Regions from separate parts of the Streptomyces sp. NPDC005761 genome, predicted to be linked through region 3. Evidence: riboswitches for the same ligand, from Rfam matches in the RefSeq annotation. Region 3 holds a riboswitch; each other region holds the start of a gene.

Region 1 (3,202 bases), on a different contig from region 3:
GGAGGTCGATGTTCTCCTTGATCTTGTGCATCGGGACGTGGCCCGGCCCCTCGATCATGGTCTGGACCCCGAACCTCTTGGCGACCGTGTTCAGTTCACCGAGCGTCCGCAGCTCCGCGAACTGGGCCTCGTCGTTGGCATCCGCGATCGAGCCGGGCCGCAGGCCGTCGCCGAGGGAGTACGTCACGTCGTACGAGGCGAGAATCTCGCAGAGCTCCTCGAAGTTCTCGTAGAGGAACGACTCCTTGTGGTGCGCGAGACACCAAGCGGCCATGATCGAGCCGCCCCGGGACACGATGCCGGTCTTGCGGCGGGCCGTCAGCGGTACGTACGGCAGGCGCACGCCGGCGTGCACCGTCATGTAGTCGACGCCCTGCTCGGCCTGCTCGATGACGGTGTCCCTGTAGATCTCCCAGGTCAGTTCCTCCGCCCTGCCGTCGACCTTCTCCAGTGCCTGGTAGAGCGGCACCGTGCCGATCGGCACGGGGGAGTTGCGAAGAACCCACTCACGGGTGGTGTGGATGTTGCGGCCGGTGGAAAGGTCCATGACCGTGTCGGCGCCCCACTTGGTCGCCCAGGTCATCTTGTCCACCTCCTCCTCGATGGAGGACGAGACCGCGGAGTTGCCGATGTTGGCGTTCACCTTCACCAGGAACCGCTTGCCGATGATCATCGGCTCGATCTCCGGGTGGTTCACGTTGACCGGCAGCACCGCACGGCCGGCCGCGATCTCCTCGCGGACGACCTCGGGCTCGACGTTCTCCCTGATCGCGACGTACTCCATCTCCGGGGTGACCTCGCCCCGCCGGGCGTACGCGAGCTGGGTGACGGGACGGCCGTCCCGGCTGCGCCGCGGCTGGCGGGGACGGCCGGGGAAGACGGCGTCCAGGTTGCGCAGCCCTCCGCGCGGAGAGGTGTGCTTGAGCCCGTCGTCCTCGGGGCGTCCGGGGCGCCCCGTGTACTCCTCGGTGTCGCCGCGGGCGATGATCCAGTTCTCCCGCAGAGGTGCCAGCCCCCGGCGGACGTCGGTCTCGGCAGAAGGATCGGTGTACGGCCCCGACGTGTCGTACAGCGTCACGTCCTTGCCGTTGGTGAGGTGCACCTGACGTACCGGCACACGGAGGTCCGGGCGGGAGCCCTGGACGTATCCCTTGTGCCAGCCGATGGACTTCCCGGCCTCGTCGCTCTGGTTGGAGGCAGGCGTGCGTGCATCCGATGTGGTCATGAGACCTACTCCCTACGCCGGCATTACCCGGTAACAGGTTCGGCGGTCGGCGCAGCGTGTCCCGTACGGACGTACGGAGATCAGCGCCCTCTCAGCCCGGTGCTCCGAGCTCCCGCGTGTGCAAAGGTGCCACCACGCTAGCGCCACTCCTGGCGAGCTGGCCAGAGGGCCCCTTCTCTTCTTGCGATGATCGGCCGGTGACGTCCCCTCATAGCGGGCCCGAACCACAGGGCCATCAGCACACGCACTCCCACAGCCACGGCCCGGCCGCGCCCGTCTCCAGCCATCTGCGCAAAGTGATCGCTGCGGTCCTGATCCCGTTCGCAGCAGCGGTCGTCGTCGGGCTCGTGGTCCTCTGGCCCGGTGGTGCGCCCGCGCACGAGCGCACAGGTGTCGGCTTCGACCGGCAGACCCAGCAGGGCAAGGTGGTGAACATCGACAAGATCGACTGCAAGGACGTGAACGCCTCCCAGTTGCCCGTCAGCGGCGAGACCCCGCCGCCCACCGGCGAGCGGGCCGAGAGGGACGACGGGGCCGCCCTCTGCGAGAAGGCCGCCGTCGAGATCACCAGCGGGCAGGACAAGGGCCGCACATTCATCGAGGTCGTCCAGCCTGACGCGCCCCGGCAACTGCGAGAGGGTCAGGGTGTGGTCGTCGCGTACGCCCCCGACGCGCCCCATGACCTCCAGTACTCGGTGACCGATGTGAACCGGAAGTTCCCGTTGCTTCTGCTGGCCGGGATCTTCGCGCTGGTGGTGGTCGCCGTGGGCAGGATGCGCGGGGTCATGGCGCTGGTGGCGCTCGCCCTGTCGTTCGCCGTACTGACCCTCTTCATCCTTCCGGCCATCCTGCAGGGCTCGAACCCGCTGGTTGTGGCCGTCGTCGGAGCCGGCGCCATCATGCTCATCGCGCTCTACATCTGCCACGGACTGACGGCCCGCACCTCTGTCGCCGTCATCGGCACCCTGATCTCACTGCTGCTGATCGGGCTGCTCGGCTCGCTCTTCATCGGATGGGCGAGCCTGAGCGGGAACACCGACGACAACACCGGCCTCATCCACGGCCTGTATCCGCACATCGACATGAGCGGGCTGCTCCTGGCCGGCGTCATCATCGGTTCCCTCGGGGTGCTCGACGATGTGACGGTCACCCAGACCTCCGCGGTCTGGGAACTGCACCAGGCGGACCCGACGATGAGTGCGAAGGATCTCTACCGGGCAGGGATCAGGATCGGGCGCGACCACATCGCCTCGGTGGTCAACACCCTGGTGCTCGCCTATGCGGGCGCCGCGCTTCCGTTGTTGCTGCTGTTCTCGATCGCCCAGAGCAGCATGGGGACGGTGGCCAACAGCGAACTGGTGGCGGAGGAGATCGTGCGCACACTGATCGGCTCGATCGGGCTGGTCGCCTCGGTGCCGGTGACCACCGCGCTCGCGGCGCTGGTCGTCTCCGCCGACCGCTCCAGGCTCACCGCGAATTCCGGAATTCCCGCACCCGTGCGCAGTGGCAGGGGGCGCCGTCGTCGGGTGAAGTCCTGAGCGCCCGGACACGGAGAGCGATTCACCCGTTCGGCAGGTGTGCTGTTCGACCGGCATGCAGGCCACGGACACGGGCTTCGTCAGCCGGCGTTCTGCTCCTCGGCCAGAATTCGCCCCAGAGCCTCTTCCAGATTGCCTTCGAAGTCACCCAGCGTGCACTCCTGCCCCAGCGGCACGAGCTTGTCCGTCCGGTCGAGGAAGGCCACGAGGGGTGCCGTACCGGCCCGGAAGAGTGCACGGTCGGCCCCCACCTGGAGCCGGATGTGGACGTCGGACAGCCCTTCGGGCTCGGTCGGCCCGATGTGTACATCGCCGTCACCACTGGGGCTGTTGAGGCCGTCGAGCAGCAGCTCGCGGCCGAAAGCCCAGGTGACGGGGGCGTCGCCGGGCAGATGGAAGGTCATCCGGATCGCGTACGGATCGCACACTTCGTACCGGA
Region 2 (3,202 bases), on a different contig from region 3:
GCCGACCGCAGATTCGGTGTGCGGCTGCTCGGTGCCGTCGCCGTCGCCGCGCTCTCCGCGGTGCCCTTCGCCCTTCTGCTCGTCCTCGTCGAGGGCCGTTGGCGCCCACTGCGCGTCGTGGACGCGGGTGCGGCACGCCGGCTGCACGAGACCGCGCTCGCACACCCTGCGTGGACGAGCACGCTCCGTTTCCTGTCCGACTGGGTCTGGGACCCGGCGACGCTCCGCTGCGCGGTCGCCCTGCTGACGGCGTGGCTGCTCTGGCGCCGCGCCTGGCGGCTGGCGGCATGGTCCGGCGTGACAGCGGTGGCCGGTGCGCTGACCGGACTCCTCGTCAAGGTCGTGGTCGAGCGGGCCAGGCCCTCCCTGACGGACCCGGTGGCGCAGGCACCGGGCTTCTCGTTCCCCTCCGGTCACGCGATGACCGCCACCACGTCGTTCGCCGTCCTGATGCTCGCGCTGTTGCCGCTGGTGCCCCGCGGCTGGCGCAGAAAGCTCTGCTGGAGCGTGTCGGTGCTCTCGGTGCTGGGCGTGGGATTCACACGGGTCGCGCTCGGCGTGCACTGGTTCAGCGATGTGGTCGGCGGCTGGCTCCTCGGCCTCGCCGTGGTGGCGTCGACCGCCTGGGCCTTCGAAGCGTGGCGCGTCGACACCGGCCGTCGCCGGACCGCGATGGCCGAGGGCCTGGAACCCGAGTTGAACGAGGCAGCTCCGGAGCGGTGAGTGACGTACGGCCGCCCGAAAAGAGCCAACGACCTCGTGTCATGCACGAGGGCGTTAGGTGCGCCTTCCTCCGGGGCCGCGCCGAGCGCCAGCTCGCACGATCCGCCGCCTCGTACGTGAACGCGCGAGCGGCGGTACCGCTCGGCCGGGGCCGGGCAGGACAGACTGTCGGCCATGGCACAGGAGCGTTGGCACTTCGACGGATGGATCGGAGCCGTCGGGACGGCCTCGGGGACGCGGATCGTATGGGGGCACTGGTCGCGGTCCCCGTTCGGGGCGTTCAGCGACGTCATGATCGAGCAGCCGGACGGCGAGCGCCGGCTGCTCGCCCCCTCCCGCCAGGTCGCCGAATTCGTCGCGGACACCTACAGGTTCGAACGGGTGGAGGTGGTGCCGGTGGAGGTCAGGCGTGACGCCGCCCGTTGGTACGTCACGGCGGGGCCGCTCGTGCTGGACCTCGTCACCGGTTCCCGGACCGTCCTGGGCCGACTGCTGTGCGCAGTTCCCGCCCCCTTGGCCCGCAGCCGCACCTGGGCCGCCGTCTGCGACGTACCCGCCCGTCTGCTGCCGGGCGTCCGCACGCTGGGCAGCGCGGGCCCGGACCGTCGCGAGTGGTACGGGGCCCGGGACCTGCACCGTGTCCGGGCAGCGACCGCGACCTTGGGAGGGAGGCATCTCGGCGAGCTCGCCCCCGTAGACCCGCCGGTCACCTTCGGGTTCGGTTCGGCCCCCCGCGACCCGTCCGTCGTCCGGGTCATCTCCACCGTGGAAATGCAGGTGCCACCGGGTGGTCCGACCACGCCCACGGGCTGACCGGCCCGGACGGGGCGCCGCGTCGCCGGCGCCCCGGACCGGGCCGCGTGCCCGGCCCGGACGGGCGCTCGTCACCGGGCCAACTCGCGAACGCACACACCTTGCTGACCGAGCCGCACGAGCCCGGAAGCGGGTCTGCCGACGCCCGGTCGGAGCCCTGTCGGCCGGGCCCGAACGCGTGGGTTAGCCTTGCCGACGCAATCCGACACGGGGTGCCCCGACCAGCGGGGCTGAGATCACACCCGTCGAACCTGAACCAGTTAGCACTGGCGGAGGGATGTCATACATGTCATTTCCACCTGCGCCGAACGGACCGGCGGGCGCCGCGCCCCCGTCCGTATTCGACGGGCGGACACCCACCGCCGGCGATCTGCGCATCGAGACCCGCGGGATCGCCCCGGTCCCCGCAGCGCAGCGTTACGGCGGACCCGGACGGCTGTTCACCGTGTGGTTCGCCCCCAACCTCACGATGACGGGCGTCTTCACCGGCACGATCGGCATCGTCCTCGGGCTGGACTTCACCACCGCACTGGTGGCCGTGGTGCTCGGCACCCTCCTGGGCGCCGTACCCACCGCGTACCTCGGGACCTGGGGCAGCCTCACGGGAACGGGACAACTGGCGCTGGCCCGGCTCGCTTTCGGCCGGGCAGTCGCGGTGCCGGGTGTGCTCCAGTGGCTGTCGTCGGTCGCGTGGGACGCGCTCATCGGCCTCTTCGGCGGGGACGCGCTGGCTCGATTGTGCGGCTGGCCGTTCTGGCTGGGCGTACTCGTCATGATGGTGGGGCAAGGCGTTCTCGGTGTGCTCGGCTACGAGGCGATACACCGACTGCAGAAGATCATGACCTTCGTGCTGGCCGCGGCCTTCGTCGTGCTGACCCTCAAGCTCCTCGACGGCGTCCACCCCACCGCCACCGGGTCGGTCCACGGCGCCGACCGCGCCGGCGCGTTCGTGCTCACCAGCACCATCGCTCTCAGCCTGTCCCTTTCCTGGGCCCCGTACGCCAGCGACTTCAGCCGGTACCTGCCGCGGTCCGCCTCCCGCCCTCGCATGTTCTGGTACACGCTTCTCGGCATTTCGGTCTCCTTCGTGGCAGTGCAGGCGCTCGGGCTGTGGGGGGCCTCGGCCTTCACCGACCAGACCGCGAGGGGTGTCGACGAACTGCTGGGGGGCGGCGCGCTCGGCGCGTTCGGACTGCTGGCCGTCGCGCTGGCCGCGCTGTGCAGCAATGCGATGAACGACTACAGCGGCTCACTGGCCCTCCAGACGGTCGGGGTGCCCATCCCACGCCCGTCGGCGGCGGCTCTGTCTGCCGTACTCGGCTTCCCCCTGGTGCTGTGGATGCACGCCGCGGACACCACGGCCCGTTTTCAGAACGTCCTGCTGTTCGTCGGCTACTGGATCCCGGGCTTCGTGGCGGTGGTGGCCGTCGACTGGTTCGCACGCGCCGCGGACAGGGGAGGCGCTCCGTTCGATCCGGCTGTCGAGAGCGCCCGCCCGCAGCCGTGGTGGCCCGCCCTCACGGCATTCGTCGTGGCCTTCGGTGCGGCGGTGCCGTTCATGGACACGAGCCTGTACGTGGGGCCGGTGGCCGCAGCGCTGCACGGCGCGGACCTCGCCTACTACGTCGCGTTCCTCGTGGCGCTCGTGGTGTACGCGCCCCTGCGA
Region 3 (3,202 bases):
AGTGCCTGCCCGACCAGGCTGTGATTGAACCAGTGCTTCAAGGTGTGCATGGCACGTACCTCCTGCGAATGCGACGGAATGTCCCTCTCGCTCCCGGATACCCAGCCCGGCCCGGTCCATCGGCGGCATGCCCCAGCGCGCCGCCGCTCGCGTGCCGGCCGTGCCCGGGAAGCCGCAGCGGCTCATCGACCCGAACGCGCGGCCCTCGGGGCCCGCCTTCGGGTGCGATCCGTCACTGCCGTATGCGCGTCCGGGCCGTCATCGGGCCGCAGGCGCCGCCCCCGACGACGGCCCTCACCGTCGACGACCGCGAGTACCCCGGCGTGTCTGCGACACTGGAAGAACCATGCCTAAGCCCGGAGAACTCACTTTCGTCGCGCCCCGCGGAGCCAAGAAGCCGCCGCGGCACCTCGCCGACCTCACGCCCGCCGAGCGCAAGGAAGCAGTCGCCGCGATCGGCGAGAAGCCGTTCCGCGCGCAGCAGCTCTCGCAGCACTACTTCGCGCGGTACGCGCACGACCCGGCCGAGTGGACCAACATCCCGGCCGGGTCGCGGGGCAAGCTCGCCGAGGCGATGTTCCCCGACCTGATGTCCGTGGTGCGGCACATCAGCTGCGACGACGACACCACCCGCAAGACGCTGTGGAAGCTGCACGACGGGACGCTGGTCGAGTCCGTCCTGATGCGTTACCCCGAGCGGGTCACGATGTGCATCTCCTCGCAGGCCGGCTGCGGGATGAACTGTCCGTTCTGCGCCACCGGGCAGGCCGGTCTCGACCGGAACCTGTCCACCGCGGAGATCGTCCACCAGATCGTGGACGGCATGCGGGCCCTGCGCGACGGCGAGGTTCCGGGTGGGCCGGCACGGCTCTCCAACATCGTCTTCATGGGCATGGGTGAGCCGCTCGCCAACTACAACCGCGTGGTCGGCGCCATCCGCAGGCTGACCGACCCCGAGCCCGACGGGCTCGGGCTCTCGCAGCGAGGGATCACGGTCTCCACCGTGGGTCTCGTACCGGCGATGCTGCGCTTCGCGGACGAGGGCTTCAAGTGCCGTCTCGCCGTCTCGCTGCACGCCCCGGACGACGAGCTGCGCGACACGCTCGTGCCGGTGAACACCCGGTGGAAGGTGCGCGAGGTACTGGACGCAGCGTGGGAGTACGCGGAGAAGTCCGGTCGCCGCATCTCCATCGAGTACGCGCTGATCCGCGACATCAACGACCAGGCGTGGCGGGGCGACCGCCTCGGCCGGCTGCTCAAGGGCAAGCGGGTCCACGTCAACCTGATCCCGCTGAACCCGACCCCCGGGTCGAAGTGGACCGCCTCGCGGCCCGAGGACGAGAAGGCGTTCGTCGAGGCGATCGCCGCCCATGGCGTGCCGGTGACCGTCCGGGACACTCGGGGCCAGGAGATCGACGGAGCCTGCGGACAGCTGGCGGCAGCCGAGCGCTGAGGCCGGAACCGGCCGTGTAGCCTGGGCTTGAATTCAACTTCATATTCCGACAGGGGAGCGCCACAGCGCTGAGAGTGCGGCACCGAGGACAGGTTGGCCGCAGACCCTCTGAACCTCGCCCGGGTCATTCCGGGTAGGAAGTTCGGACCTTACTCAAGCTGTTGCGCCCTGCCCGCTTCCGGTTTCCCCCGGTGCGGGCAGGGCCGCGTCTCTTCCTGGTCACTCCAGGAGGAATCACATGAGCACCACCAAGAAGATCGCGGTGACGGCCGTCGCAGCCGCACTCGGTGCCACCGCGCTTGCCGGATGCGGGAGTTCCGACGACTCGTCGTCCGGTTCCGGAAGCACCGGCAGCACCGGCTCCAAGACCGTCACCCTCGTCAGCCACGACTCCTTCAACGCCTCCAAGGACGTACTGAAGGAGTTCACCCGGGAGACCGGCTACACGGTCAAGGTGCTGAAGAGCGGTGACGCGGGAGCGGCCCTCAACCAGGAGATCCTGACCAAGGGTTCGCCCCGCGGCGACGTGTTCTTCGGCGTCGACAACACCCTGCTCTCGCGCGCCCTCGACAACGGCCTGTTCACGCCGTACGAGGCCAAGGGCCTCGACCAGGTCGCGGCCGATGTCCAGCTGGACGCGGAGAAGCACCGGGTCACCCCGGTCGACACCGGCGACATCTGCATCAACTACGACAAGAAGTACTTCGCCGACAGGAAGCTGGCACCGCCGGAGACCTTCGACGACCTGGCGAAGCCCGCGTACAGGAATCTGCTCGTCACCGAGAACGCGGCAACCTCATCGCCCGGCCTCGGCTTCCTTCTCGGTACCGTCGCCACGTACGGCGAGGACGGCTACCAGGACTACTGGAAGAAGCTGAAGAGCAACGGCGTCAAGGTCGTCGACGGCTGGGAGCAGGCGTACAACGAGGAGTTCTCCGGCTCCGCGGGTGGCAAGAAGGCCAAGGCCGACCGTCCGCTCGTCGTCAGCTACGCCTCCAGCCCGCCCGTCGAGGTGCTGTACGCGGACCCGCAGCCGAAGACCGCCCCGACCGGCGTCGCCACCGGCACGTGCTTCCGCCAGATCGAGTTCGCCGGTCTCCTCGACGGGGCGAAGAACGAGGCGGGTGGCAAGGCCCTGCTGGACTTCCTGATCGGCAGGAAGTTCCAGGAGGACATGCCGCTCAACATGTTCGTCAGCCCGGTCACCAAGGGTGCGAAGGTGCCGGACCTCTTCACCGAGTTCGGTGCGACGGTCGACAAGCCGACGACCGTCGCCCCGGACGAGATCGCCAAGAACCGTGAGCAGTGGGTCCAGTCATGGTCCTCGCTCGTAGTGAAGTAGCGAAGACTCCCGTACGCGGACCGGGCGCGCGCGGGAAGGCCGCACGCGCCCGGTCGCTGCGCGGGGGCGCGGTACGGCTGGGGCTCATGGCCGTGCCCGTGGCGTTCTTCGCGCTGTTCTTCGCCTATCCCGTCGTCGCGATCGTGGGGCGCGGGCTCAGGGCCGAGGGCGTGTGGCAGTTCGGGCGGTTCGGCGAGGTGCTGAGCCGGCCGGACATCCAGGACGTCCTCCGGTTCACCCTCTGGCAGGCCCTCGCCTCGACCGCGTCGACCCTGCTGATCGCACTGCCGGGAGCGTACGTCTTCGCCCGGTTCGACTTCCCCGGCAAACAACTGCTGCGGGCGGTCGTCACCGTGCCGTTCGTGCTGCCCACCGTCGTCGTCGGCACCGCGTTCCTCGCACTGCTG
Region 4 (3,202 bases), on a different contig from region 3:
CGGTGGTGCGGGGTCGCGGGCCGCGTCGAGCGGCCCGCGACCCGGTGCGGCTGTGGGTCAGACGGCGAGCGCCTGGGCGCGGCGCTTCACCTCCGTGCCGCGATTCTCACTCAGCGCCTGCGCGGGCGTGCCCGGCAGGCTCGGGTCGGGGGTGAAGAGCCATTCCAGCATCTCCGCGTCGGAGTAGCCGTCGTCCCTCAGGAGCGTCAGGGTCCCCGAAAGGCCCTTGACCACCTTGTCGCCGTCGATGAAGGCGGCAGGCACCTGGAGCGCCCGGTTCTCACCACGTCGTACGGCGATGAGCTGGCCCTCCTTCACCAGCTGGCGCACACGCGTCACCTGGACATCGAACATTTCGGCGATGTCGGGGAGGTGGAGCCAGGCAGGGACGAGAGCATCGATCTTTGCGTCAATCTCGGTCACGGGGACAAGCGTGCCATCCCGGACCGACAGTCGGTACCCGGGCCGACCGTCCGAGGGCCGGCCGGGCCGTCAGAGCGTGGCCGATTTCAGGGGCACGGAGGGGTCCGCGACCCGGTCGGGGGCGAGTTCCACCCCCGATTCGACGAGTTTGCGGCCCTGCGCGAGATCGCGCGGACGGCCGACCGCCAGTACGGCGACGAGCACGCCGCCGCGCAGCCAGCACACCGTCCAGCTCGGTCCGGACGGATCACCTCGCCACACCAGGGTGTCGGCCTCCGTGTGGTGTCCCGCGTACTGGACGAAGCGGCCGAACTGCTCGGACCAGAAGTAGGGCACGGGGTCGTAGACCGGGAGGGGCCCCTCGCCCTGCGGAGCGGTGACGGCGGCTGCGACGGTCCGGGGGCCCTGGAGGGCGTTGTCCCAGTGGTGGACGAGCAGCCGCTCGCCGTAGCGGGCCGAGGGGAAGGAGGCGCAGTCGCCGACCGCGTACACATCGGGGAGTGAGGTGCGCAGCGACGCGTCGGCGGTCACCGACCGGTCCGGGCCCCTCTCGATCCCCGATCCGGCGAGCCAGCCGGTCGCGGGCCGGGCACCGACGCCCACGACGACCGCGTCCGCCGGGAGCACGCGGCCGTCGGCCAGGACCACGCGACCGGGTTCGATGCGGGCGACCCGGGCGCCGGTGAGAAGTGCGGCGCCGCTCTCGGCGTACCAGCCGGCCATGGGGGCCGTCACCTCGGCGGGCAGTGCGCCGGCGAGCGGGCGGTCGGCGGCCTCGACGACGGTGACCGCGCAGCCGGCCGCGCGGGCGGCGGTCGCGAACTCGGCGCCGATCCAGCCCGCGCCGACGACCACGACGTCGTGCTGTCGTTCGAGGACCGGCCGCAGCCGGGCGGCGTCGTCGAGCGTGCGCAGGAGGTGGACCCCGGGGACGCCCTCGGATCCGGGCAGCACCAGAGGCTCGGCGCCGGTGGCGATGACCAGGACGTCGTAGGGGACGGGCCCCTCCGGGGTGTCCAGTTCGTGGTCGGCCGCGCGCAGTGCGGTCACGTCGAGGCCGAGTCTCAGGGTGATGTCCAGGGCCTCGAAGTCGATGTCGAAGGCCGAGCCCTCGGCCTTGCCGAGGAGGACGGCTTTCGACAGCGGGGGCCGGTCGTACGGCTGGTGCGGTTCGGCGCCGATCAGCGTGACGGGGCCGGTGAAGCCCTGTTCGCGCAGGGCCACGGCGGTCTGCACGCCTGCCATGCCCGCTCCGGCGATCACGACGCGGCGGCTCGGCCGCGAATCTGTCTGCTGCTGTCCGGTCTGCTCGTCCACCCGCCCACCTTAAACACCTGACGCATCGTCAGTAAGTCGGACGGCCGCTCACCGCCGCCGGATCGCCGCGCCCGGCGCTCGGGCCGACGGCCTCGGCGGCTCCCCTTGCCGGGGGCGCGGGGCAGGGGATTAGGGTGGCCGTGCACATCACTCGCGGGAGCCCGGACGCACCGGGCTGAGAGGGAGGCTGGACGGCCTTCGACCGTACGAACCTGATCCGGGTCATGCCGGCGAAGGGAGGGGCTGGACGCCCATGCGCACGCATCGTACGAACGGGTCCGACGTCCTGGTCATCGGGGGCGGCATCATCGGACTGGTCACCGCCTGGCGGGCCGCTCAGCGCGGTCTGGCCACCGCGGTCGTCGATCCCGCACCCGGCGGCGGCGCCGCCCAGGTCGCGGCCGGGATGCTGGCAGCCGTCACCGAACTCCATTACGGCGAAGAGATGCTGCTCGGCCTCAACGTCGCTTCCGCCGCACGCTATCCGGCGTTCGCGGCAGAGCTGGAGGCGGCGAGCGGACAGGACATCGGCTTCCGTGCCTGCGGCACCCTGGCCGTCGCGCTCGACGCCGACGACCGCGCCCATCTGCGCGATCTCCACGCCCTGCAACGCCGCTCGGGGCTGGAGTCGGAGTGGCTCACCGGCCGTGAGTGCCGTCGCCTGGAGCCCATGCTGGCCCCTGGCGTACGCGGAGGGCTGCGGGTCGACGGCGACCACCAGGTCGACCCGCGACGGCTGGCCGCCGCGCTGGTGACGGCGTGCGAACGGGCCGGGGTTGTCTTCCACCGCCAGCGGGCCGAGCGGCTCTCGGTCACGGGCGGCCGGGCCGCCGGAGCCGTACTGGCCGACGGTACGCAGCCGGCGGCCGATCAGGTCGTCCTCGCCGCGGGCAGCCTCAGCGGCCGGCTCGCGGGGGTGCCGGATCACGTCCTGCCCCCGGTGCGCCCGGTGAAGGGCCAGGTACTGCGCCTGACCGTGCCCACCGCGTACGCCCCCTTCCTCTCCCGCACCGTGCGGGCCGTCGTCCGGGGCAGCCACGTCTATCTCGTGCCGCGCGAGAACGGCGAACTGGTCATCGGCGCCACCAGTGAGGAGATGGGCTGGGACACCACGGTCACGGCCGGCGGTGTGTACGAGCTGCTGCGCGACGCGCACGAGCTGGTGCCCGGCATCACGGAGCTGCCGCTCACCGAGACCCTCGCCGGCCTGCGCCCCGCCTCCCCCGACAACGCCCCGCTGCTCGGCCGCACCGCGCTGCCCGGCCTCCGTCTCGCCACCGGCCACCATCGCAACGGGGTGCTGCTCACCCCCGTCACCGGGGACGCCATGGCAGAGCTGCTGGCCGGCGGCGAGCTGCCCGAGGTGGCGCGCCCGTTCTCCCCCGGCCGTTTCTCACCCGCCGCCCCCGTACGTCAGGAGCAGCCCGCATGACCGAGTCCGCCCCCCTCTCCGAGCCCATGG

Evidence for each region. A riboswitch is a leader RNA that binds a small molecule or an ion and turns the genes downstream of it on or off. The one in region 3 is predicted to bind thiamine pyrophosphate.
Region 1: linked by a shared signal. The riboswitch ahead of thiC (phosphomethylpyrimidine synthase ThiC) and the one ahead of ABZ434_RS15335 (thiamine ABC transporter substrate-binding protein) in region 3 are both predicted to bind thiamine pyrophosphate.
Region 2: linked by a shared signal. The riboswitch ahead of ABZ434_RS31825 (cytosine permease) and the one ahead of ABZ434_RS15335 (thiamine ABC transporter substrate-binding protein) in region 3 are both predicted to bind thiamine pyrophosphate.
Region 4: linked by a shared signal. The riboswitch ahead of thiO (glycine oxidase ThiO) and the one ahead of ABZ434_RS15335 (thiamine ABC transporter substrate-binding protein) in region 3 are both predicted to bind thiamine pyrophosphate.

The regions. Positions count from the first base shown of each region.
Region 1 covers NZ_JBEXXX010000002.1:154,080-157,281, reverse strand. The annotation lists gene thiC (phosphomethylpyrimidine synthase ThiC) at 1-1,225, opposite strand, end outside; TPP riboswitch at 1,218-1,351, opposite strand; gene ABZ434_RS02855 (YibE/F family protein) at 1,423-2,763, shown strand; gene ABZ434_RS02850 (SsgA family sporulation/cell division regulator) at 2,844-3,202, opposite strand, start outside.
Region 2 covers NZ_JBEXXX010000052.1:228-3,429, reverse strand. The annotation lists gene ABZ434_RS31835 (phosphatase PAP2 family protein) at 1-723, shown strand, start outside; gene ABZ434_RS31830 (hypothetical protein) at 898-1,536, shown strand; TPP riboswitch at 1,735-1,831, shown strand; gene ABZ434_RS31825 (cytosine permease) at 1,823-3,202, shown strand, end outside.
Region 3 covers NZ_JBEXXX010000013.1:102,037-105,238, reverse strand. The annotation lists gene ABZ434_RS15345 (hypothetical protein) at 1-50, opposite strand, end outside; gene rlmN (23S rRNA (adenine(2503)-C(2))-methyltransferase RlmN) at 347-1,453, shown strand; TPP riboswitch at 1,495-1,611, shown strand; gene ABZ434_RS15335 (thiamine ABC transporter substrate-binding protein) at 1,692-2,795, shown strand; gene ABZ434_RS15330 (iron ABC transporter permease) at 2,882-3,202, shown strand, end outside.
Region 4 covers NZ_JBEXXX010000004.1:36,591-39,792, reverse strand. The annotation lists gene ABZ434_RS05515 (Rv2175c family DNA-binding protein) at 58-423, opposite strand; gene ABZ434_RS05510 (FAD-dependent oxidoreductase) at 493-1,668, opposite strand; TPP riboswitch at 1,884-1,996, shown strand; gene thiO (glycine oxidase ThiO) at 1,994-3,172, shown strand; gene thiS (sulfur carrier protein ThiS) at 3,169-3,202, shown strand, end outside.